Regions from separate parts of the Bradyrhizobium sp. Unk1 genome, predicted to be linked through region 1. Evidence: riboswitches for the same ligand, from Rfam matches in the RefSeq annotation. Region 1 holds a riboswitch; each other region holds the start of a gene.

The links. Region 1 has a riboswitch for S-adenosylmethionine ahead of AC5ZFO_RS35580 (O-succinylhomoserine sulfhydrylase). Riboswitches for the same ligand answer to the same signal wherever they lie in the genome.
Region 2: it holds a riboswitch for S-adenosylmethionine, as region 1 does, so the genes downstream of both, AC5ZFO_RS40055 (hypothetical protein) here and AC5ZFO_RS35580 (O-succinylhomoserine sulfhydrylase) in region 1, are expected to answer to the same signal.
Region 3: it holds a riboswitch for S-adenosylmethionine, as region 1 does, so the genes downstream of both, metX (homoserine O-acetyltransferase MetX) here and AC5ZFO_RS35580 (O-succinylhomoserine sulfhydrylase) in region 1, are expected to answer to the same signal.

The regions. Positions count from the first base shown of each region.
Region 1 is NZ_JCAMOP010000037.1:49,444-56,822, forward strand. It holds gene AC5ZFO_RS35565 (OpgC domain-containing protein) at 1-949, shown strand, start outside; gene AC5ZFO_RS35570 (SGNH/GDSL hydrolase family protein) at 949-1,728, shown strand; gene AC5ZFO_RS35575 (SGNH/GDSL hydrolase family protein) at 1,741-2,730, shown strand; gene AC5ZFO_RS35580 (O-succinylhomoserine sulfhydrylase) at 2,906-4,102, opposite strand; SAM riboswitch at 4,174-4,253, opposite strand; gene AC5ZFO_RS35585 (2'-deoxycytidine 5'-triphosphate deaminase) at 4,334-5,470, shown strand; gene AC5ZFO_RS35590 (hypothetical protein) at 5,666-6,718, shown strand; gene AC5ZFO_RS35595 (MATE family efflux transporter) at 6,881-7,379, shown strand, end outside.
Region 2 is NZ_JCAMOP010000049.1:40,916-48,294, forward strand. It holds gene AC5ZFO_RS40025 (ABC transporter substrate-binding protein) at 1-284, shown strand, start outside; gene AC5ZFO_RS40030 (hypothetical protein) at 693-1,382, opposite strand; gene AC5ZFO_RS40035 (hypothetical protein) at 1,489-1,680, opposite strand; partial or broken gene AC5ZFO_RS40040 (protein-S-isoprenylcysteine O-methyltransferase) at 1,818-2,030, opposite strand; gene AC5ZFO_RS40045 (lysozyme family protein) at 2,332-3,462, opposite strand; gene AC5ZFO_RS40050 (L,D-transpeptidase) at 3,820-4,980, shown strand; SAM-I-IV-variant riboswitch at 5,741-5,840, shown strand; gene AC5ZFO_RS40055 (hypothetical protein) at 5,878-6,492, shown strand; gene AC5ZFO_RS40060 (recombinase family protein) at 6,895-7,379, shown strand, end outside.
Region 3 is NZ_JCAMOP010000068.1:17,224-24,602, reverse strand. It holds gene AC5ZFO_RS44235 (alpha/beta fold hydrolase) at 1-231, shown strand, start outside; gene metW (methionine biosynthesis protein MetW) at 379-1,041, opposite strand; gene metX (homoserine O-acetyltransferase MetX) at 1,057-2,259, opposite strand; SAM riboswitch at 2,351-2,430, opposite strand; gene AC5ZFO_RS44220 (chorismate mutase) at 2,635-3,483, shown strand; gene AC5ZFO_RS44215 (pyridoxal phosphate-dependent aminotransferase) at 3,520-4,614, shown strand; gene AC5ZFO_RS44210 (prephenate/arogenate dehydrogenase family protein) at 4,611-5,549, shown strand; gene AC5ZFO_RS44205 (DUF2125 domain-containing protein) at 5,654-6,838, opposite strand; gene AC5ZFO_RS44200 (gamma-glutamylcyclotransferase) at 6,949-7,379, shown strand, end outside.

The DNA of each region.
Region 1 (7,379 bases):
CGTCGTCGCCACCGCGCGCATCCTGCGGCGCGTCTGGCAGATCTATGTCGCCCACGTCTTTCTGTTCACGATCTTCCTCGCCGAAATCTCCTACGTTGCGACCAGGTTCGAGAACCCGCTCTACACCGAAGAGATGGGCATCATGGATTTCCTCAAGCAGCCGGACGTCACGATTGTGCAGGCGCTGCTGCTGCGCTTTCGTCCGGTCAACATGGACGTGCTGCCGCTCTATATCGTGCTGATGCTGGCGCTGCCCTTGATCTTGTGGCTGATGAAATGGCGGCCCGACGTGACGCTCGGCCTCTCGGTCGTGCTCTACGCGGTGACCTGGGAATACGACCTCTATCTGTCGGCCTATCCGAACGGCTTCTGGGCGTTCAATCCCTTCGCCTGGCAATTGCTTTTCGTCTTCGGTGCATGGTGTGCGCTCGGAGGTGCGCGACGCATGTCGCGCATCCTGGCGTCCCGCGTCACGATGTGGATCTCGATCGCCTATCTGGTCGCGGCGTTCTACGTGACGCTGACCTGGTATGTGCCGCAGCTCTCCCACTTCATGCCGAAGCGGCTCGAGCAGTGGATGTATCCGATCGACAAGGCCGATCTCGACGTGCTGCGCTTCACGCATTTCCTGGCGTTCGCCGCACTCACCGTTCGCTTCCTGCCCCGGGAATGGCCGGGCCTGAAATCGCCCTGGCTGCGGCCGCTGATCCTCTGCGGCCAGCATTCCCTGGAGATCTTCTGTCTCGGCGTCTTCCTCGCCTTCGCCGGCCATTTCATCCTGGCCGAAGTCTCCGGCGGCGCAGCCATGCATGCGCTGATTAGTCTCTCCGGAATCCTGATCATGTGGGGCGTTGCCTGGGTGATTTCGTGGTACAAGCGCGTGGCTGACAAGAGCGGTGCGAAAACCAAAAACGCCGTCGGCAACGCCGATCTGGCGGGAGGGGGCTGATGAAGGCGAAGGTTCTCCTGAGCCTGGTCCTGCTGTGCGGTAACCTCGCCGCGCCCCTGGCGCGCGCGGGCGATGCTGCGTCGACTGCTCCGGCCGCACCCCCGGCCTGCGAATTGCCATCCTATCTGCTCACCACTGAAAGCCAGCTTCCCAGGGTCGCCGACGCCATCAAGGCCGGCAAACCGCTGGAAATCCTGGTCATAGGCAGCCGTTCGACCACGATTCCGGCCTCGGAGGACAGCTCCTATCCGGCGCGCATGCAGGCCATTTTGAAGGACAGGCTGCTGCCGTCGGAGGCCGTGCATGTCTCCGTAGAAATACAGAGCAAGAAGACGGCCGAGGAAGCGGCCACCACCTTCGTTAAGCTGATGGAAGCAAAAAGGCCTACTTTGGTCATCTGGCAGACCGGGACTGTCGATGCTATCCGAGCGATTGATCCCGATGATTTTCGCGGGGCGGTGACCGGAGGGGTTTCCGCGTTGCAAAAAGCAGGGGCTGACGTCGTCTTGATGAACTTGCAGTACAGCCCACGTACCGAAACCATGATCTCGGTGCCGCCCTATCTCGACAATATGCGGGTGGTGGCGCAGGAGCATGACATCCCGCTGTTCGACCGTTTCGCGATCATGCGGCAGTGGAATGATCAGGGTCAGTTCGACCTGTTCAGCCCGTCCCGCGGGCCAGAGCTGGCGAAACAGGTCCATGATTGCCTTGGCCGGGCGTTGGCACAGTTCGTGATCGACGCAGCCCATCTGGGGCCGGCTGAGCAGCAAAATTGAGGTCTAGCGTTAATGAGTTCTCTCCGCCCTTTTTGCCTGACGGCGTGGCTGGCTGCCCCCGCGGCGGCTCTGCTGTTGCTGACGCCGGTGTCGCTGGCACCGGTGCAGGCGCAGGCCATGCAGGCAACGCCCGCGCCGCAGCAGGCCGCTAGTCCGGCTCCCGCTTCGCCCTCCCAGACCACCGTCGCCGTGACGTCCCCCGAACAGCGCGGCGTGACCGCGCGCGCCATCGACAAGGTGAAGCAGGTCGCGAAATCCGCCGGCGACATTTTCAGCCGCGTGCCTTGCCTCGCACCGAAGGGCGGCGCGAAGACGATGGGCTCGCTGCCGCATGTCGCGGGCAAGCTCGCCGCCGGCAAACCCGTCGCGATCGTTGCGTTCGGCTCGTCGTCGACGGCAGGCTATGGCGCGAGCTCGCCCGATTTCAACTATCCGAACCGCCTCGCCGCGCAGCTCCGGCGGCAATATCCGAGCGCCGACATCACCGTCATCAATGCGGGCGTCGGCGGCGAGGACGCGCCCGAGATGATGAAGCGCCTCCAGAAGGAGGTGATCGACGTGCATCCGGATCTCGTGATCTGGCAGGTCGGCACCAATGCGGTGCTGCGCAATCTCGATCCCGGTGACACCGCCAAGATGGTCGAGGACGGCATCTCCCGCATCCAGGCCGCCGGCGGGGCCGACATCGTGCTGGTCGATCCGCAATACTCGCCGGCCGTGAACCAGCGCAAGGAGAGCGCCGGCAAGATGGTGCAGCTGCTCGGCAAGGTCGCCGAGCTTCGTCACGTCGGCATCTTCCCCCGCTTCGAGGTGATGCGCGACTGGCACGAGAAGCAATCGATCCCGGTCGAGAGTTTCGTGATCGCCGACGGCCTGCACATGAACGATTGGGGCTATGCCTGCTTCGCCCAGCTCCTCGGCGACGACATCATCCGCTCCGTCGGTCAGATCAAGCTCGGCGTGAATGTGCCGGCTGATGTGCGGACGTATCGGCCGATGTGAGCTTCGCTCACCCTCCCCTGGAGGGGGAGGGTCGCTTCGCATGCAGCGAAGCGGAATGCGGAGCGGGGCGGGGTGACGGTGCTTCCGCATCGAATACTGCCCGCTTGGAGAGATCACCCCACCCCGCTCGCGCTTCGCGCGATCGACCCTCCCCCTCCAGGGGAGGGTAAGAGCCTCACGCCTTCTCCAGCGCCGCGGTCAGATCCTCGATCAGATCATCCGCATGCTCGAGCCCCGCCGAGAAGCGGATGAAGCCCTCGCTGATGCCGAGCGCGGCGCGGTCTTCCGGCTTGAGGCGCTGATGCGTCGTGGTCGCCGGATGCGTGACGAGGCTCTTGGCATCGCCGAGATTGTTCGAGATTTTTGCAAGCTTGAGCTCGTTGAGCACGCGGAACGCGCCCTGCTTGCCGCCCTTGACCTCGAAGCCGACCAGCGTCGAGCCGCCGCGCATCTGCTTCTTCACGAGAGCTGCCTGCGGATGGTCGGCGCGGCCGGGATAGACCAGGCGCGAAATCTTCGGATGGCTCGCCAGCACGTCGGCGATGCGTCCCGCCGTCTCGGTCTGCGCACGCACGCGTACGCCGAGCGTCTCCAGGCCCTTGAGCAGGACCCACGCGTTGAACGGCGAGATCGACGGGCCGGTCTGGCGCATGAAATTGTGGATGTGCTCGGCGATGAACGCTTCCGACGACAGGATGATGCCGCCGAGACAACGGCCCTGGCCGTCGATGTGCTTGGTCGCGGAATAGACCACGACGTCGGCCCCGAGTGCGAGCGGGCTCTGCCAGATCGGTGTCGCAAACACGTTGTCGACGACGAGCCGCGCGCCGCCGCCGTGCGCGATCTCGGCAATGCCGGGAATGTCGAGCACGTCGAGCGTCGGATTGGTCGGGCTTTCCAGGAAGAACGTCTTGGTGTTCGGCCTGAGCGCACGCTGCCACTGGTCGAGATCGGCCCCGTCCACCAGCGTGGTCTCGATGCCGTAGCGCGGCAGCAAGTCCTGGATGACGTAGAGACACGAGCCGAACAGGGCGCGCGAGGCGACCACGTGATCGCCGGCCTTCAGCGGCGCCAGGATCGCGGTCGTCACCGCGGCCATGCCGGTTGCGGCCGAGCGCGCCGCCTCGGCGCCCTCGAGCTCGATCATGCGGCGCTCGAACATCGCGATGGTGGGGTTGGAGTAGCGCGAATAGATGAAGCCGGGGTCCTCGCCCTTGAACCGCGCCTCGCACTCCTCGGCGCTGTTGTAGACATAGCCCTGGGTCAGGAACAGCGCCTCCGACGTCTCGCCATATTGCGAGCGCAGGGTGCCGGAATGAACCAGACGGGTTTCAGGACGGTATTGCGTGGTGGACGCCGGGGACTTCGACATAGGACCTCCTCTGCGTGACCATCGAAAATGGTCACAAAAAAACCGGCCTGGATAACTTCCACGGGCCGGGATCACAGAGGTCCCCGGCCTGTTTAGCGACTTATTTAACGTGGCTGCAAGCCGGCCGGCTCAAATCACCACGGGATAAGTGATGCTCATATTCCGCAATGGCCTTTCCGTCAAGGCGTCCATCGGATAGCCGTAAAAGGCTAGTATTTCCCGCATGTCCGGATGCGTTTGACCCCCGACGAGGACCCCTGGTTGAGCTTCACGGTTGCCGCCGACGCCAATGGTATCCTGCCCGACCGCATGATCGCAGCGATGGCGGAGGCAGGCCTCATCCTGCCCGCTTATGACTTCGTCGAGAGCCAGATCCAGCCGGCGAGCCTCGACCTCCGCCTCGGTGACATCGCGTATCGCGTTCGCGCCAGCTTCCTGCCCGGTCCCGGCGCGACCGTCGCCGAGCGCATCGACGAGTTGAAGCTGCACGAGTTCAGCCTCACCGATGGCGCGGTGCTGGAGACCAATTGCGTCTACATCGTGCCGCTCTTGGAAAGCCTGGCGCTGCCGCCGGAGATCGTCGCCGCCGCGAACCCGAAAAGTTCGACCGGCCGGCTCGATGTCTTCACACGCGTCATCGCCGACGGCACCCGCCGCTTCGACATGATCGGCGCCGGCTATCACGGCCCGCTCTACGCCGAGATCAGCCCGAAGACGTTTCCGGTGCTGGTCAGCGAGGGCTCGCGCTTGAGCCAGGTGCGCTTCCGCACCGGAGATGCCATCCTCAACATCGACGAGCTCGAGGCGCTGCATGCGACCGAGCGTCTGGTCGATCTCGACGATGCTGATCTCACCGGCGGCGTCGCCGTCTCCGTCGACCTCTCCGGCGAGAAGGCCAACGGCTTCGTCGGCTACCGCGCCAAGCGCCACACCGGCGTCGTCGACGTCGACCGCCGCTCCGGCTATGCGGTGGAGGATTTCTGGGAGCCGATCTCGGCGCGTCCCGATGGCAGCCTGATCCTCGACCCCGGCGAGTTCTACATCCTCGCCTCCAAGGAAGCCGTGCAGGTGCCGCCCGATTACGCCGCGGAGATGGTGCCGTTCGATCCCCTGGTCGGCGAGTTCCGCGTGCACTATGCCGGCTTCTTCGATCCCGGCTTCGGCTATGCCGGCGCCGGCGGGCAGGGATCGCGCGCCGTGTTGGAAGTGCGCTCGCGCGAAGTGCCGTTCATTCTCGAGCACGGCCAGATCGTCGGCCGTCTCGTCTACGAGAAGATGCTGGCGCGCCCCGACGCGATGTACGGCCAGCGCATCGGCTCGAACTACCAGGCGCAGGGGCTGAAGCTGAGCAAGCATTTCCGGGTGTAGTAATAGCCCACCCTCCGCTGTCATTCCCCGCGAAGGCGGGGAATCCAGTACGCCACGGCCTCTCGACTCAATCACAAGCGCCTCTGGAATACTGGATCGCCCGGTCTTCGCAGGGTGATGACACCGAGCTTGTGGCGTGTTGCGTCACCCCATCCGCGATGACACACTCCCGCAAAACAACGATCGGGAGCGAACATGACCGCCGCATCAGACGCAGCACAAGAAGCGCAATGGAAGCGCTGGCGCGCGGTCGCCGACCTCTATCACGCCTACTTCACCGGCCTCATCCTCACCGTCGTCACGCGGCGCGGTACGGCGGATGCTGCCGAATTCGTCTTCCGCGTGTTTCGCCGCCAGCAGCAGGAGCGCTTCCTGCCGGGGCTCGAGAAGCTCGGTCTCAGTCATCTGCCGCCGGCGGTGGCCGCCGCGCAATATCACTATCTCTCCAACTGGATCGGCGGCGTGCATGTCGAGTACATGTATGAGAGCGACTGCAAAGCCTGGATCCGCTATCCGCCGCCGCGCTGGATCTGGAAGGGTACCGCGATCTGTGGCGTGCCGGGTGAGGTCTCGCGCGCGATGCTGCGCGGCTGGCACGCCAACAATGGCGTCGCGCTCGGCGATCTCAGGCTCGGCTTCGTCTGCACCAAGCAAAGCGTCGACGGTCAGGACGGGCTCGAAGGCTATTATCATCAGTACGACCACCCGCTCGAGGTGGACCAGCGCCTGGTGTTCGCGCGCCATCTGGAAGCGCCATTGTTCGACGCTAAGACCGCGCCTGCCTTGCCCGTCGCGAGCTGGCCGAAGCCGCGGCTGGAAAAAGCCTACCGCAACTACGCGATGGAATATGTGCGCACCGCCGCGCCCGTCATGGTGCAATTGTTCGGCCCGGAAGACGCCGGCTATCTCCTGCATCTCACGGGCAAGCTGATCGGGATGCAGTATTTCGACGAGGTTGCAGCGGCGCTCGCAATGAGCCGCGGCGGCGCCAGCGAGTTCGCAGCGTTCCTGAATGCGCTGTTTGCCGCGCAGGATGACTCTGCCGAGACGACGGCATCGGAAGGCACGTTTGAATTTCGTCAGCAGAGCTGGAAGCTGATGGATGACGTCGCCGACTATCATCGCGCCTGCACCAAGGTGCTGGAAGGGTTGTTCGAGGGGCTCGCTGCCGGATGCGGGCGGCACATCGGCGTGCACCTGCGCCCGACAGCGGGCGGTCGGCCGCCGCTGGTGTGGACCATTGAGTAATTCCACCACTTGAAATGCGCTGCCGCAGGGCACGCCTGCATCCGGCGCAGGAGGAATCGGCAAATGCCGTGCTAAGCCTGTCGCCGCGCCTTCCGCGCGAAGAAATTTATTGGCACACCTACGCATTGCCGCGCCGCGAATGGCCTGCGCCCGGGAGAGGACATGTCCGACATCGCCGAAATCCCGGTCGATGAACAAGAGCGTCCGTTGCCGCCGCCTCCGCGGCCGGTACGAAGCGCGCTGATGGACGGGCCGATTCTGCGCACGCTGCTCGGCCTCGCCTGGCCGAACGTGGTCGCGCTGTCGGCCGGCACCTGTGTGGTGATCGCGGAGACCTCCTATATCGGTCGGCTCGGCGTCGAGGCGCTAGCCGCAATGGCGCTGGTGTTTCCGACAGTGATCCTGACCATGACGATGTCCGGCGGGGCCATGGGCGGCGCCGTGGCGTCGGCCATTGCGCGGGCGCTCGGCGCAGGCGACCGCGAGCGCGCCGGCACGCTCGCCGCACATGCACTGCTGATCGGCATCACCTTCGGCCTCGTCTTCATGCTGGGTATGCTGATCTTCGGGCCGCGCGTTCTGGAAATGCTCGGCGGACGCGGGGATGTGCTGACGCATGCGATCGCCTACACACAGGTGTTTTTTGGCGGGGCCGTGCTGC
Region 2 (7,379 bases), on a different contig from region 1:
CAAAGATAATTAGTGCTGCCGCGAAACACAGGGTACCCACCATATTCGCCGTCAAGAATTATGTGATGCGCGGTGGGCTCATGTCTTATGGACCAGACTTGACCGCACAATTCCGGGATGGCGCGGGTTACGTGGATCGAATACTGCGAGGCACAAGGCCAAGCGAGCTCCCGGTTCAATTTGCGACGAAGTTCAACCTCGCCATCAATGCGAAGGCGGCCGACGAGCTCGGATTGCCTGTTCCGGAGACGCTCTCACTGGACGCTGAGCTCATCGATGATTGATCCAGTTGGGGCTGCAATCTTCAGCTAATGCCTATGTCGCCTTCGGGTCACACCCGGAAGAACTCGGGCTGAGCATATCAAGTCTGCTTCACCCCCAAGGAGCGGACATCTAGCGGACATGCTGGGTCGACCGCTTGGGGCCAACAGGCGACATCGCCGATCCGCCTTTTGCATTCAATGACCTCGTCGTTTCCATCAACACCTGACGGGCAGGTGAGCCTAACCATCCAGACTCGGTCAAGTGCATTGCACCCTTCGGTGCAAACTGTCTTCTGGCGAGAGATGGGCGTCAACGGTAACATTGCGCACACTGTTGGAGCCGGAAGAGACGAATGATCTCTGCTTGTTGGCTTGCCGTTTGGATCGCGTGCTTCGGCTAGTCATAGCGCCTGAATGAAGATCCCGGGTCTACCGGTCGCCAGCCAATTGCACCGTTTGACGTCCACCGTTTAGCGCTCTGAGTTTGTTTATGTATTCTTCAGGCTTCAACAAATGGAATGGAGCCTTCAAGCCCATAAAACTCGCTATGCGACCGATGAAATTGGTGCAGTTGGTAGTTCCCGCGTTCCACACCGGCGAGGTCGCCTGAAGACGCTTGATGTAAGCAAATACCTTTTTGGCGTCGGCCTCATTCAAGTAGACTCGATAGCTGGCTGTCAAATATTGCTCATCAAGGTCGCCGTAGCTCGCGCCCGTTTCAGAAGGCACAAACATGAGATGTCCCAATACGTACGGCAGCGTGTCACCTGCTGGATGCAAGCCGGCAACTTCGACCGCCCTTTGGCTCGTCTTGCCGTACCAGACAAATGCGTGTCCGTAGGATGCAGCAGTGCGGGCACGAAAATCAACGTAGTAGGGTCCTTTAACTGAAGATACCCGGGCCGGCTTTGCATCCGACGTGGCTGGCGGGCTGCTTGGCGCAGCTGCGGCCGTTTTCGTAGCGGAGTTAATTGAAGCCTTGGGGGCAGTGTCCGGTCGCTGCTGAAGATCAGCGCGCGCCGTGAGTTGCTGTGCACCAGCGCCTCCCACGGAAGCCACAAAGATTGCCATTCCGACAATCAATCGCAGATCGCGGTATTCCCAGATCACTCTTGCCACGCACGCCCCCTCTTGGGCCCAACACAGCCCAAGCAACAACTAGTCCGCTTATCGGAGGTGAACGCCTCCGGCCCCCGACGGGCCGAAGGCGCTTGAATCCGCAGGCTTAACCCTTGGTGACTAACGGAGCCGGCGCCGGAGCCTTGCCGATCGGGTATTTGCCGACTGGAGTTTTGCCGACGGGATATTTACCAATCGGCGCGGTCTGGACGACGGGTTGCGGACGAGGCAGATCCGCGGCAGCTGCCGCTCCCACCAAAGCCAAAGACGCAGCACCCGCAATTACGAATTTCAGCATCAAGTCTCCCCTGAAGTTGCCCACTACCCTTACCGATTCTGAGCCTAGCCGGACGTTCTCCCCACGCAACAAATAGAGGCCCATGAGGGCAGTCGCGCGATCTCTTTTCTGGCAAATGTTGCAGAAGGGGCACGCTTCTAACGGATTGATGGGGAAATCCTGCCGATCCGCGCCATATACTCGCGATAGCTGTCGCCGAACGTCTGCAGCATCATTCGCTCTTCTCTTGCGACGCGGCCAAAGAACAAGATCCCGAAGCCGGCCGCGCCCGCGAAACCGGCAATCCAATTAGGCGGCAATGCCTGGGCGATAGCCCACAGCCAAAATGCCGAATACATCGGGTGCCGAACTCTCACTGCGCGCGCATGGCAAGTCCGTCGATCGGGGCGCGTTGAACTGGCAAGCGAATTGTGTGGCCATGCAGCGGTTTCAGGCCATTTGAGCATTGGGGAGGATGCTATGACCAAAGATGATTTCAGCCAGAGGTGTTTGGAGTCGCTGCCGCAGAGGCTTGCGGTCACCTCGCTAGCGCGCAGCAGGAACGACCCAAGCGCGTCGTTGACGACGTAAAGTGCATCCGCGCGACCAGCGGCAGTGAGGCCCCGCTCGCTCCGCGGGTGCGGCAACTCCTGCCAACTACTCAACGGAAATTTACTGGTGCGCGCGCTCGGTATCGGCGGTGGCGGTGGTCATGTATTTCGAATAGAAATGAGCAACCCGCTCGCGCCACATTCCGACGAACGCCTCCGACGTCAGCTTCTCCACCGATTTCCACGCCTTTTTGACGGCCGGAAGCGTATTGCGCCAGATCGCGCGCCTGCACCATTTTTCGCCCTTCTCCCTGCCTTCGCTGGTGGCGCACATTGATTTCCAGGCGATGCGATTGGGTTGGCTGAGGTGCTCCGCGGCGCCCTCCCAGCCCTGCTGATGGATCAGGTAGAGATCGTTCAAGTCCGGCTCCCTGTGCGTCACCCACTGAAACAGAATGCCTTCGATGATGACCTTGTAGGCCGCCGCAACGGCATTATCGCGAGGACTGAGAATGTCTCCGGAGCCGAATTTGCCGAACTCGTATTTGCTCAACTGGAACAGTCCGATATACGACCCGGTGCGTTGCTTGGGGTCAAAACCGGACTCGACCTTGGCCACCGCCTTCATGAAAGTGAAATCCAGACCGAAAGCGTCGGACGCGCGCTTGATCTCTTCCACCGGCGTTCCGACCGGGATGTCCTTGAACGAACGCAAGACGATCGCAGCCGGCTTCTCGGCAGGCGGCAGTTCGGACCAGACATAACAAATGAGATACCGGAAATCCTGCGGCCCCGAGTTGGAGGAACCGCCGGATGCACCGCACGTTGTCGGCGCCGGTTGGGCGACATCACGGTGGCCCAAGTCCACCGATTCCTGCACAGGCGATAAATCGGCCGACAGCATCTGCGACGGATCGGCCAACGCGACGATCGATTCCGGCTTATCCGATGCCGCCGTCGTGTCGGTGGCCGTCCCTGCCGCGGGTTCGGCCGTCGCCACTTCGGCGCTAGCGACCGTGGCGTTCGCGACAACGGTGTTAGCGACAACGGCGCTGGCCATCGCGATTGCCTGCGGTTTGTCAGCGAGCCTAGCGGTGGCGGCGAGAGATGCTGCGCGGTCCTCGATTGGCACTGCGCGGGCGTTCTCGGTGCCGGCCGAACCGAAGCCGGCCAGCCAGCCAACGATCCACCCCGCGAGAACGACCGTTCCGCAAAACGTTGGCGCCACTATCGCAAATCGCTGCGGGGTCATGATGCCATCGCCTCCATAGGCTCCATCGGAGCCGTGTAGAAAAGCCAAGCATGCGAAGAGGCTCATTCTTGGGATCAATGTGGGTCGCGCAAGGGCGCAAACGGCCGCTCGTCAATTTCTCCAAAACGTGTTGCCCGATTGCAACGCGTCGATCACAAGCAATTGCGCCCGTCTCAACGGCAACTCCCATCGCAAATTGTGAGTACGGTCCAATTTTCGACCCACTGCGACCAGATTTGAAGGAGAGGCTTGCCGCGTTGGTCGGGATGACGCTTCAGGCGTCGGCTTTGCGCATCGTTTCGAAACGATGGAATTGCGCCTATTCGACGGACGATGTTCGCTAAGGGATTACCAGCAATGCAGCGCGCGATAACAACGGCTGTATTCGCCATTTTTATGCTCCCTGCAGGGATCGCACACGCTCAATTTCTGTTTGGAGCCCAACACACGTTCTGGCCTGGCCAATACGCTCCGTACAAACACAAGCACCACCACCGGCAGACAAAATCTGAAACCGCGCCCGAGCCCCTTCCGAAGGGCCCGCTCCAGATCATCATCTCAATTGCAGACCAACGAGTCTCGCTTTTTGACAACGGTGCCCTGATTGCACGCTCTTCGGTGTCCACGGGAATGGAGGGGCATCCTACGCCCCTCGGCGTGTTCAGCGTTATCAGCAAACAACGATGGCACCGTTCAAATATTTATAGCGCCGCCCCCATGCCCTACATGCAACGCATCACCTGGTCGGGGATAGCGTTGCATGCCGGTGTCGTGCCCGGGCATCCGGCGTCACACGGCTGCATCCGCTTGAAAAATGATTTTGCCGTTCGACTCTGGCATCTCACGAAGCGCGGCACGCGCGTGATGATTGCGCACGGTGATGTCCAGCCGGTCGAGATAACCAATCCGCATCTTTTTCAACCGGAAGCCGCGGCCGTTTCGTCGGAATTCCAGACTGCCACCGTCGCAACCAAGAGCATCGGTACAGCCGCAGCAACGCAGGGATCACAGGCGTCAAACGCCGAGACTCCGGAAGCCGCCGGTCTCCAGGTGCCGGGCTCGGTTCCCGCTGCAAGCGCGCCCAAAAAGATCGTCCCAATCTCCATCTTCGTCAGTCGTAAGTTGAGCAAGCTGTTCGTGCGTCAGGGATTCACGCCGTTGTTCGATGTCCCGGTCAAGATCGAAAATCCGGAGGAGCCGCTGGGAACGCACGTGTTTACCGCAATGGAATTCCAGAACGAGGGAACGGCTATTCGATGGACCGTCGTGTCGATGCCGGATGAATTTCGTCGCATCGAGGGTGCGACGAGAGGGCGCGAGGCGCCCGTGAAGCAAACCGCCCTATCGGTACCGTCGCCCGATCAGGCCAACGCTGTCCTCAATCGCATCGAAATACCTCAGGATACGGTTGAGAGGATCTCTAAACTTCTGACGCCGGCCTCTTCATTGATTATTTCCGACAACGGATTTAGCCATGAGACCGGAAAAGACACGGATTTCATCGTGACAACGCATTGATGCGGCGACGCAACCACCAACAAGCGACGCCGCTCCGCAACCCGTTGGAATTGTTCGAGCGCAATTCTCGTGCAAAATTCTTGATGTCCGCACCTAAGCCAAAGCGGCGCAGGTCCGTTCTGGGTCATGAGCTGCTCTCCATAGCGTATGCGACCTGGTCAGCTCCCCCCTGAGAAGCGAACGTGGAGTCTCTATTCGAATGTGGGCTGCTTGAGCGGATTTTGCCCTACTCGGCTGGCTAAAAACCAATGCCACCTTAGCTGGGTCCAAAATCAGGGCTGAACGGCAAAGCAACCGCATCACTTGCCAAAGAGCTGCTTGTACTCGCAGGGTGGCAGTGGACGATTGAGCGTGATGACGATCTTGTCGATCGTATTCCAGTCCGGTCCTCTCTCTACGATTTCGTCGAGCTCCTCCAGCTCCTCGAAAACGATCGTTTGCTACGGCTTGCCATCCAAATAGGTGATCTCCGCCATCCAATGATCATGGACCGACCGTCTTCATTATCGCCTTTGCTCGGTGGGACATCGTATCCATGCTCCGTCGCTTGCATCGCTAGGAGTCTCGCTAAAGATCGAGGCGACATCGCGACTGCACCGATTAGCTCTGAGTAATTGGCACTTCTGAACGATGAGCAGCAGCGGCACTGCGGATGACGACCTGTAGATCATGAGGTCAACGAAGACGCGCGCGTCTCGACGGAGCGTGCTGCCGCCGCGCGTGCACCGATTGACATCCCGCCGCTATGGCGCATAGATTGTTGTTGCATCCTGAGAGGGCCCGACGGCCCCGCCAACCAGCCTTAGACCGGCAACGGTGGCACGACGATGTGGCCCGCATGGGCAACAGTAGGTCGCCAGCCCTCCAGATGCGTGTTGTCGTCTTGGAGGATTTTCTATGCTGCAATCTCGACGTGGATTTCTGATCGGGCTGGGAAGCGTGCTGACCACTGCGTTCGCCGCCGAAGCGCAGGCGTTTGTGCTTAAGACGGCAAAGCCGTTGTTGGTGGAACAATCCGAAGTGCAGCACACGCTATATTGGTATTTGCCCAAAGCCTCTAACACGCCGATGCTGTGTCTCGATGGTTCGCCATTCAGCGTGCTACCGCCGCCAACGTGGCGTGAGTTTATTCGTGCCTTTTGTACGAAAATGTATGCAAGGCCGGCTCGGCCCGAACATATCGATATGTGGCGACGCTATTACGAGGTCGAACCGGATCAGCTCGACATACCGGTGGATCCCGCGGTCTGGCAACGTGAACAGGATATCTACTTGAGCCCGCAGGCTCGAGCCTATGCGTTGCTCCAAAGCATTCATTTCGGCCCTGATCTTGATCGCTCATACCATGGGACCGGTAGCCATCCGCGTCCCCACGTACAGTTCAGGGCAGAACAGGTCGGCAACAATCACCTCACCAGATGGGTCACCGCAAGCGACCTTGTCGCACTGTCGCTGCTGCAAGCCCGCCTGATCGACCTCAACATTCCGATCAAGATCGCCGAGGGCGATTAGCGTGGCGCCAGGAGACACCGCCGACTAAGGCCCTTCCCACGGCGGCGATTAACGCTGCTGGCACTCAGGCTCCATGGCCGGCGGTGTCTATTCGAGGCATAGCGATCAAAGGAAACCGGGGCAAGACTGTCGAAACAGCGGCCGGAAGCTTCTGGTGAGTCAAATTGACTCACCCTGGGTGGCGACAGCAGTTCACAAATGGAAAATTTTGTCGCGGTGCATTGCGATCGTGCTGGCGTCATCGTTCGGGGGCTACCAGGGGGCGACCGGCACCTGTCGGGACAGCTCCTGTCGGCCCTCCCTTCCGCTGACCCAATCGATGCCCCGACCGCGTGTGCGACTCTTGCGACCTCCGCACGTTTGTAACATACTGACGCTCGTCTGCATGTTACGAGATGGATGATGTCGCAGCCCGTTGTCGCCTATTATCGAGTGTCGCGCGAGAAGCAGGGTCGGTCGGGGCTCGGTCTCGACGGCCAGCGGCGCCTCGTCTCGGCCTTCGCCTCCAATGAAGCGATGGAGATCGCTGGCGAGTTCACAGAGGTCGAGACCGGTAAGGGAGCGGATGCGCTGAATAGGCGTCCCCAGCTTGCCGCTGCCTTGCGGGCGGCAAAGAAGCTCAAATGTCCGGTCGTCGTAGCCAAATTGGACCGCCTATCTCGCGACGTGGCGTTCATCGCCGGCCTGATGGCCAAGCGAGTGCCGTTCATCGTCACTGAGCTGGGCAAGGATGTCGACCCATTCATGCTGCACATCTATGCCGCCGTGGCCCAAAAGGAGCGCAACGTCATCGCGGAACGCACCCGCATCGCCCTTGCGGAGGCCAAGCATCGCGGCAAGCGGCTCGGCAATCAAAGACAGGCCGACGTCAACAAAGCCGCTGCAGC
Region 3 (7,379 bases), on a different contig from region 1:
GCAACGCCCGCGCTGATCATCTGCGGCGACGAAGACGATCCCTGCGTCGGGGCAAGCCTGTTCTTGAAGAAGCACCTGCCCGCGGCGGGCCTGTCGATGTTTCCGAAATCAGGCCACGTGCTCAATCTCGAAGAACCCGCGCTGTTCAACGAGAGCGTGGAGCGGTTCGTGACTTTGGTGGAAGCCGGGCGCTGGCCGGTGCGCGATCCGCGGTCGCTCGCAGCGCATTAAGCACAGTCGCGGCCAAGTACTCCGTCATTGCGAGCGCAGCGAAGCAATCCAGAATCCCTCCGCGGAAAGACTCTGGATTGCTTCACTACGCTCGCAATGACAAAGGATAGACCTCAGCTCCTCATTTTGAGGAGCGCGGGCGAGTAACTATTTCCTTCCGCCCCGGCTCAGCAGAAACACGCCCTGCTCGCCGAACATGTTCCACACCCACCACGGCAATCGCAGCCGCAATGGACGGCCGTAGAGATCCAGCGCCTCGGCGCGCTCCATCTTGACGTGGATCGCGTCGCAGAGCTCGACGAAATCCTTGATGGTGCAGAAATGGATGTTGGCGGTGTCGTACCAGGTCGCGGGCAGATTCTCGGTGCGCGGCATGTGGCCGCCGACCAGGAGCTGAAGCCGCATCTTCCAGAAGCCGAAATTCGGGAACGACACGATGGCGCGGCGGCCGATGCGCAACAGATTCTCCAGCACGACCCGCGGCTGCCGCGTCGCTTGAAGCGTCTGCGACAGGATGACGTAATCGAAGGCGTCGTCGGGATAATTGACGAGATCGGTGTCGGCATCACCCTGCACCACCGCGAGGCCCTTGGCGACACAGCGGTTGACGCCCTCGCGCGACAGCTCGATGCCGCGCCCGTCGATGCCGCGGGTCTCCAGAAGCTGAAGCAGGTCGCCCTCGCCGCAGCCGACGTCGAGCACTTTCGAGCCGGGCTTGACCATCTCGGCGACCAGCAGATGATCGGCGCGAAACGGGCCGGACTGCTCCGTCGCAACGCCGCCCAGCGGCAGCACTTCCTGCACAGACATCGCTAGCCGTCCTTGTCAGTCATTCCTGGCGGTGAGCCCGCGCGCCTTCCCTGCCGATTGCAGGAAGGCACGGGCGATATCGAAGAATTCGGGCACGTCGAGCAGGAAGGCGTCATGGCCGCGATCGGTCTCGATCTCGGCGAACGACACTCGCGCGCTCGACGCGTTCAGCGCGTGCACCAGTGCGCGCGATTCCGAGGTCGGGAACAGCCAGTCGCTGGTGAAGGAGACCACGCAGAAGCGCGTCTCGATGCCCGCGAACGCTTTCGCCAGCACGCCGCCGTGGTCGCCGGCGATGTCGAAATAATCCATCGCACGGGTCAGATAGAGATAGGAGTTGGCGTCGAACCGCTCAACGAAGGACGAGCCCTGGTAGCGCAGATAGCTCTCGACCTGGAAATCGGCGTCGAACGAGAAGGTCGGCAGCTCGCGGTCCTGCATGCGGCGGCCGAACTTGCGATGCAGCGCGGCGTCGGAGAGATAGGTGATGTGCGCGGCCATCCGTGCCACCGCAAGTCCGCGATGCGGATGGATGCCCTGATCCGTGTAGCGGCCGTTGTGCCAGTCGGGATCGGCCATCACCGCCTGGCGGCCGAGCTCGTGGAAGGCGATGTTCTGCGCCGAGTGCCGCGTCGCGCAGGCAATCGCCAGCGCGGAGTACACGCGCCTTGGATAGGCCGAGGTCCATTGCAGCACCTGCATGCCACCCATCGAGCCGCCGACCACCGCGAACAACGTGTCGATGCCGAGCCGGTCGATCAGCATCGCCTGCGCGCGCACCATGTCGGGAATGGTGATGACGGGGAAATCCAGGCCCCACACCTTGCCGGTCGCGGGGTTGATCGAGGCCGGCCCGGTCGAGCCCATGCAGCCGCCGATCACGTTGGCGCAAATGATGAAGTAGTGCTGAGGATCAAGAGGTCGGCCGGGACCGACCAGCGTCTCCCACCAGCCCGACTTGCCGGTGACGGGATGCACGTTGGCGACATGCTGATCGCCCGTCAGCGCATGGCAGATCAGCACCGCGTTGGAGCGATCGGCGTTGAGCTCGCCATAGGTCTGGTAGGCGATCTGGAACGGGGTGAGATCGATGCCGCAATCGAGCCGCAGCGGCTGCTCGGCGCCGAACTGCGCGAGCTGCGAATTCGGATGATCCGCCTCATGCGACCGGTCGTCGGCACTGATCGCGGGGCTCGGCACAGACTTGACGCCACCCATCTCTGACATCGACCTCGTTTGCGATCAGACGTTCGATCGCAGTGACATCAGGCCATGAAAAACCCGGCCTGAACGATAGGTTCGGCCGGGATCGAAAGGGTCCCCGGCCTGTTTAGCGAGTTTTTTAACGTGGCTGCAAGCCGGCCGGCTCAAATGACCACGGAACAGGCAAAACCTACTGTCTTGGGCGGTTTTCGTCAAGTCGCGGTCCGGATTAGCCAAATTCGTCTCTGTCACATCAGCCCAAAAGGACGTCATTTCTCTTTGCTTTCGCCGCCCCGACTGCCTAATCAGGATATCGATCGCAGCGGATCCGAACCTACCAGCTTGCCTGGTCGATCCGCATTGGAACGCCTCTCAACAGTCCAGTCAGATATGTCCCAACGTCCGCCCGCGCCACCATCACTCCAGGAATTGCGCAAGGAGATCGACGCGATCGACGAGGGCATGCATCGTCTCCTGATGCAGCGCGGCGACATCATCGACCGCCTGATCCAGGTGAAGCAGACCCAGGAGGTCGGCTCGGCGTTCCGCCCGGCGCGCGAGGCCGCCATGATGCGTGACATCGTGCAACGCCATCGCGGCATCCTGCCGCTCGACACGGTCGAGAGCATCTGGCGCGTCATCATCTCGACCTTCACCTATGTCCAGGCGCCGTTCTCGGTGCATGCCGACATCTCGGTGAGCGAGCCGGCGATGCGCGATTCCGTGCGCTTTCATTTCGGCTTCACGGTGCCTTACGTCGCGCATTTCAGCGCGCAGGCGGCGGTCGAGGCGGTGGCAAAATCCAAGGGCGACCTGGCGCTGGTCTCGGCAACCTCGAGCCGCACGCCGTGGTGGCTGGAGCTGGAGGCGGACGGCGCGCCGAAGATCATCGCGCGGCTGCCCTTCGTCGAGCGCGCCGACCATCCGGCCTCGCTGCCGGTGTTCGCGATCTCGCGCGTCGCCGACAGCGCCGTGGTGACGGAGGTCGAGACCTTCAGCGTGCGCGTGTCCGGCTGGAACGCCGAGGTCGCCCGCGCCCTGTCGCCGCTCGCCGAGATCGTGGCGGTGCCCGATACCGCCTTCGACGGCGCGGCGCTGCTGGTCTCGGTCACGAGCGCGACCAGCATCGACAAGATCAAGGCTGCCCTGATCGAAGCGGGGGCCTCGGTGCGCTCCACGGCCCTCGTCGGCAGCCACGCAACGCGCTATACGGTGCCCTCGACCGGGTCGAAATCGTAGATCGCGAACCGCCTAAAGCTACTTCCGGAGTTGAAGATGTCCCGCCCCGTGCCGAATCCCGGCATTCTCGATATTGCGCCCTACACGCCCGGCAAGAGCCCGGTGGCCGAGCCGGGCCGCAAGGTGTTCAAGCTCTCGGCCAACGAGACGCCGTTCGGGCCCTCGCCCAAGGCGATCGAGGCCTTCAAGAACGTGGCGGCGCATCTGGAAGACTATCCGGAAGGAACCTCGCGCGTGCTGCGCGAAGCGATCGGCCGTTCTTTCGGGCTCGACCCCAACCGCATCATCTGCGGCGCGGGCTCGGACGAGATCCTCAATCTGCTCGCCCACACCTATCTCAGCCAGGGCGACGAGGCGATCTCGACCACGCACGGCTTCCTGGTCTACCCGATCGCGACCATGGCGGTCGGCGCCAAGAACGTGGTCGCGCAGGAGACCAACCTCACCTGCAATGTCGATGCCATCCTCAACGCGGTGACGCCGAAGACAAAGCTGGTCTGGCTCGCCAACCCGAACAATCCGACCGGCACCTATGTGCCGTTCGACGAGGTCAAGCGGCTGCGCGCCGGCCTGCCGTCGCACGTGCTGCTGGTGCTCGATGCCGCCTATTCCGATTACGTCTCGCGCAACGACTACGAGATGGGGATCGAGCTGGTCGCCACCACCGAGAACACCGTGGTGACGCACACCTTCTCCAAGATCCACGGCCTCGCCGCGCTGCGCGTCGGCTGGATGTTCGGTCCCGAGCACATCATCGACGCGGTCAACCGCATCCGCGGTCCCTTCAACGTGTCGACGCCGGCGATGTATGCCGCGGTCGCTGCGATCGAGGACACAGCGCACCAGGCGATGTCGAAGCAGTTCACCGAGACCTGGCGCAACTGGCTGTCCGAGGAGATCGGCAAGCTCGGTCTGAAGGTGACGCCCGGCGTCGCCAATTTCGTGCTGATCCACTTCCCGGAAAATGGCAAGACCGCGGACGAGGCCGACGCGTATCTGACCAAGCGCGGGCTGGTGTTGCGCGCGCTAAAGAACTACCGCCTGCCGCATTCGCTGCGCATGACCATCGGCACCGAGGAGGCGAACCGCCTCGTCGTCGAGGGCCTGCGCGACTTCATGGCCGGCAAATGAGCACCACACCGCACTTCCAGCGCGTTGCGCTGATCGGCTTCGGCCTGATCGGCGGCTCGATCGCGCGCGCTGCGAAGCTCCAGGGCTTGGCCTCCGAGATCGTCACCACCGCGCGCTCGGAGAAGACGCGCGCGCGGGTGCTGGAGCTCGGCATCGTCGACCAGGTCGTGGCGACCAATGCGGAAGCGGTGAAGGATGCCGATCTCGTCATCCTCTGCATTCCCGTCGGTGCCTGCGGGCCGGTGGCGCAGGAAATCGCTGAACATCTGAAGCCGGGCGCGATCGTCTCAGACGTCGGCTCGGTCAAGGGCGCGATCGTCAGGGACATGACGCCGCATCTGCCGAAGACCATTCATTTCGTGCCGGCGCATCCCGTCGCGGGCACCGAGCATTCGGGCCCCGATTCCGGTTTCGCCGAGCTCTTCATCAACCGCTGGTGCATCCTGACGCCGCCGGAAGGCGTCGATGCGGCGGCCACCGATCGGCTGCGCGCGTTCTGGGCGGCGATGGGCGCGAAGGTCGAGATCATGACGCCGGATCATCATGATCTCGTGCTCGCGATCACCAGCCATCTGCCGCATCTGATCGCCTACACCATCGTCGGCACCGCCGACGAGCTGGCGCAAGTGACGGAGTCCGAGGTGATCAAGTTCTCGGCCGGCGGTTTTCGCGACTTCACCCGCATCGCGGCGTCCGACCCGACGATGTGGCGCGACGTCTTCCTCGCCAACAAGGAAGCAGTGCTGGAGATGCTCGGCACCTTCACCGAGGATCTCGCCAAGCTCACCCGCGCGATCCGGCGCGGCGACGGCGAGGCGCTGTTCGACCACTTCACGCGCACGCGCGCCATCCGCCGCGGCATCGTCGAGATCGGCCAGGATTCGGCTGCGCCGGATTTCGGCCGGCCGCATGCGCAGCTCGGCAAGAAGCCGTAGCGTTCAAGTAGCCCGGATGGAGCGCAAGCGTAATCCGGGATCTCTTTCAGCGCGGCGCGACCTGCCCCGGATTGCGCTTCGCTCCATCCGGGCTACGGAGACACCTAATACAGCGGTGGGATCTGCCCGACCTTGACCGGGCCGAGCAGCACGGCGCCGTCGACGAATTTCAGCGGGAAGCTACGAGCCTTCTTGCCCTCAAGCGTGCTCTCGGTGCCGATCGAATTGATGCCGGCCGCAACGCCGGCATTGGCATTCTGCTTGATGACCTTGCCGAGGCCGGGAACGGCGCGGTCGAGTGCGCCGAACAGATTGTTGAGGTCCTGCGACTTCACGCCGGGCGCAACGCGGTCGAGCGTTGCCTGCGGCACACCCTCCTCCAGCATCTTCTCGATGCCGAGCGCCGGGATCACGCGCTCGAGGCCGGTCACGGTCATCTGCAATTCGCCGTCGAGTCGGCCATTGGCCGAGAGGCCGAGCGTGCCGGCCGCAACCGCGATCATCTCGCCCTGCTGGACGCGCGACTGCACGATCTCGATGTGACCGCCGGCGGCCTGGATCTCGCGGAAGCGTTGCGGCCACGGCTTTGGCGTGAGGTCGGAGAGGCCCGTGATCTTCGCGCGCGTGTCCGCCTCGAACGGCTCGGCGAGCAAGGGATGAACGCCCTGGATGCTGCCCTGCGCGACGTGCAGCACGGTCTCGATCACAGGATGATCCGACGGCGACCCATCCGCGAGGCGACCGTGCAGCTCGACCTGCTTGGCGCGCGCGAGCGGCACCTGCACGCTGCCGTCGAGACGATTGATGACGGGATCGTCGAACACGATGGAGGCGCGATCCGGCACCGCCGGCAGGCCGACCACGCTGCTGCGGCCCTTGCTCCAATTCACCACGAAGGTGTTTTGCGTGACGCCGTCGGTGAGCGTCGCCGGCGCCGAGAATTCGGCGATGACGCGCTTGGGATCGTAGACCTGGGCGACGACCAGGATGTTGTCGAGTCTGGCCGTGAACGGCGTCTTGCTGGCGTTCTGCGACACCAGGGCGACGCTGGCGCCGGAACACTGGACCTCGAAACGGAACGGGAAGCCGGCGATCGAGCGCTTGGCGCAATCATAGATGCGGCCGGACTTGGCCTCCTGCGCCCGCCAGGCGTCCGCGGCGATTTCGGCCTGCGAGGCCGCATAGAACCAGAAACAGCTCCACGCGACGGCGAGGATCAGGAGGATAATGGGGGCGATGAAAAGGCCCCAACGGGGGCGGCGGCCTGTGGCAACGGTCATATCTGACATGCGGCGACCCTTTGACCCCAGATTTTGTCAAATGTAAGCGGGGTTCGGCCGCGCCGAAAGGCCGAGAATTCGCTTCGCTTGGGGGCGTCGTTCTGGTAGCCGTGCCCGAAATGTCGGAAATCACCCTCCCCTCCGTCACCGCAGCCAAGGGCGACCTCTGGGTGTTCGGCTATGGCTCGCTGATGTGGCGGCCGGGCTTCGAATTCAGGGAACGCGTCCCGGCGCGGCTGGTCGGCGAGCACCGCGCGCTCTGCGTCTATTCCTTCGTGCATCGTGGCACGCCGGAGCAGCCGGGCCTGGTGCTCGGGCTCGACCGCGGCGGCGCCTGCCGCGGCATTGCTTTTCGCGTCGCCGAGAAGGGCCGCGCCGACGTCGTCGCCTATTTGCGGGCGCGCGAGCAGGTCACCTCCGTCTATCGCGAGGTGATGCGCTCGGTGTGGCTGGAGAACGATGCGCGACAGCGCGTCTCTGCGCTCGCCTATGTGGTCGACCGGGGGCATGTGCAATATGCCGGCCGGCTGTCGCTCGCCGACCAGCATCG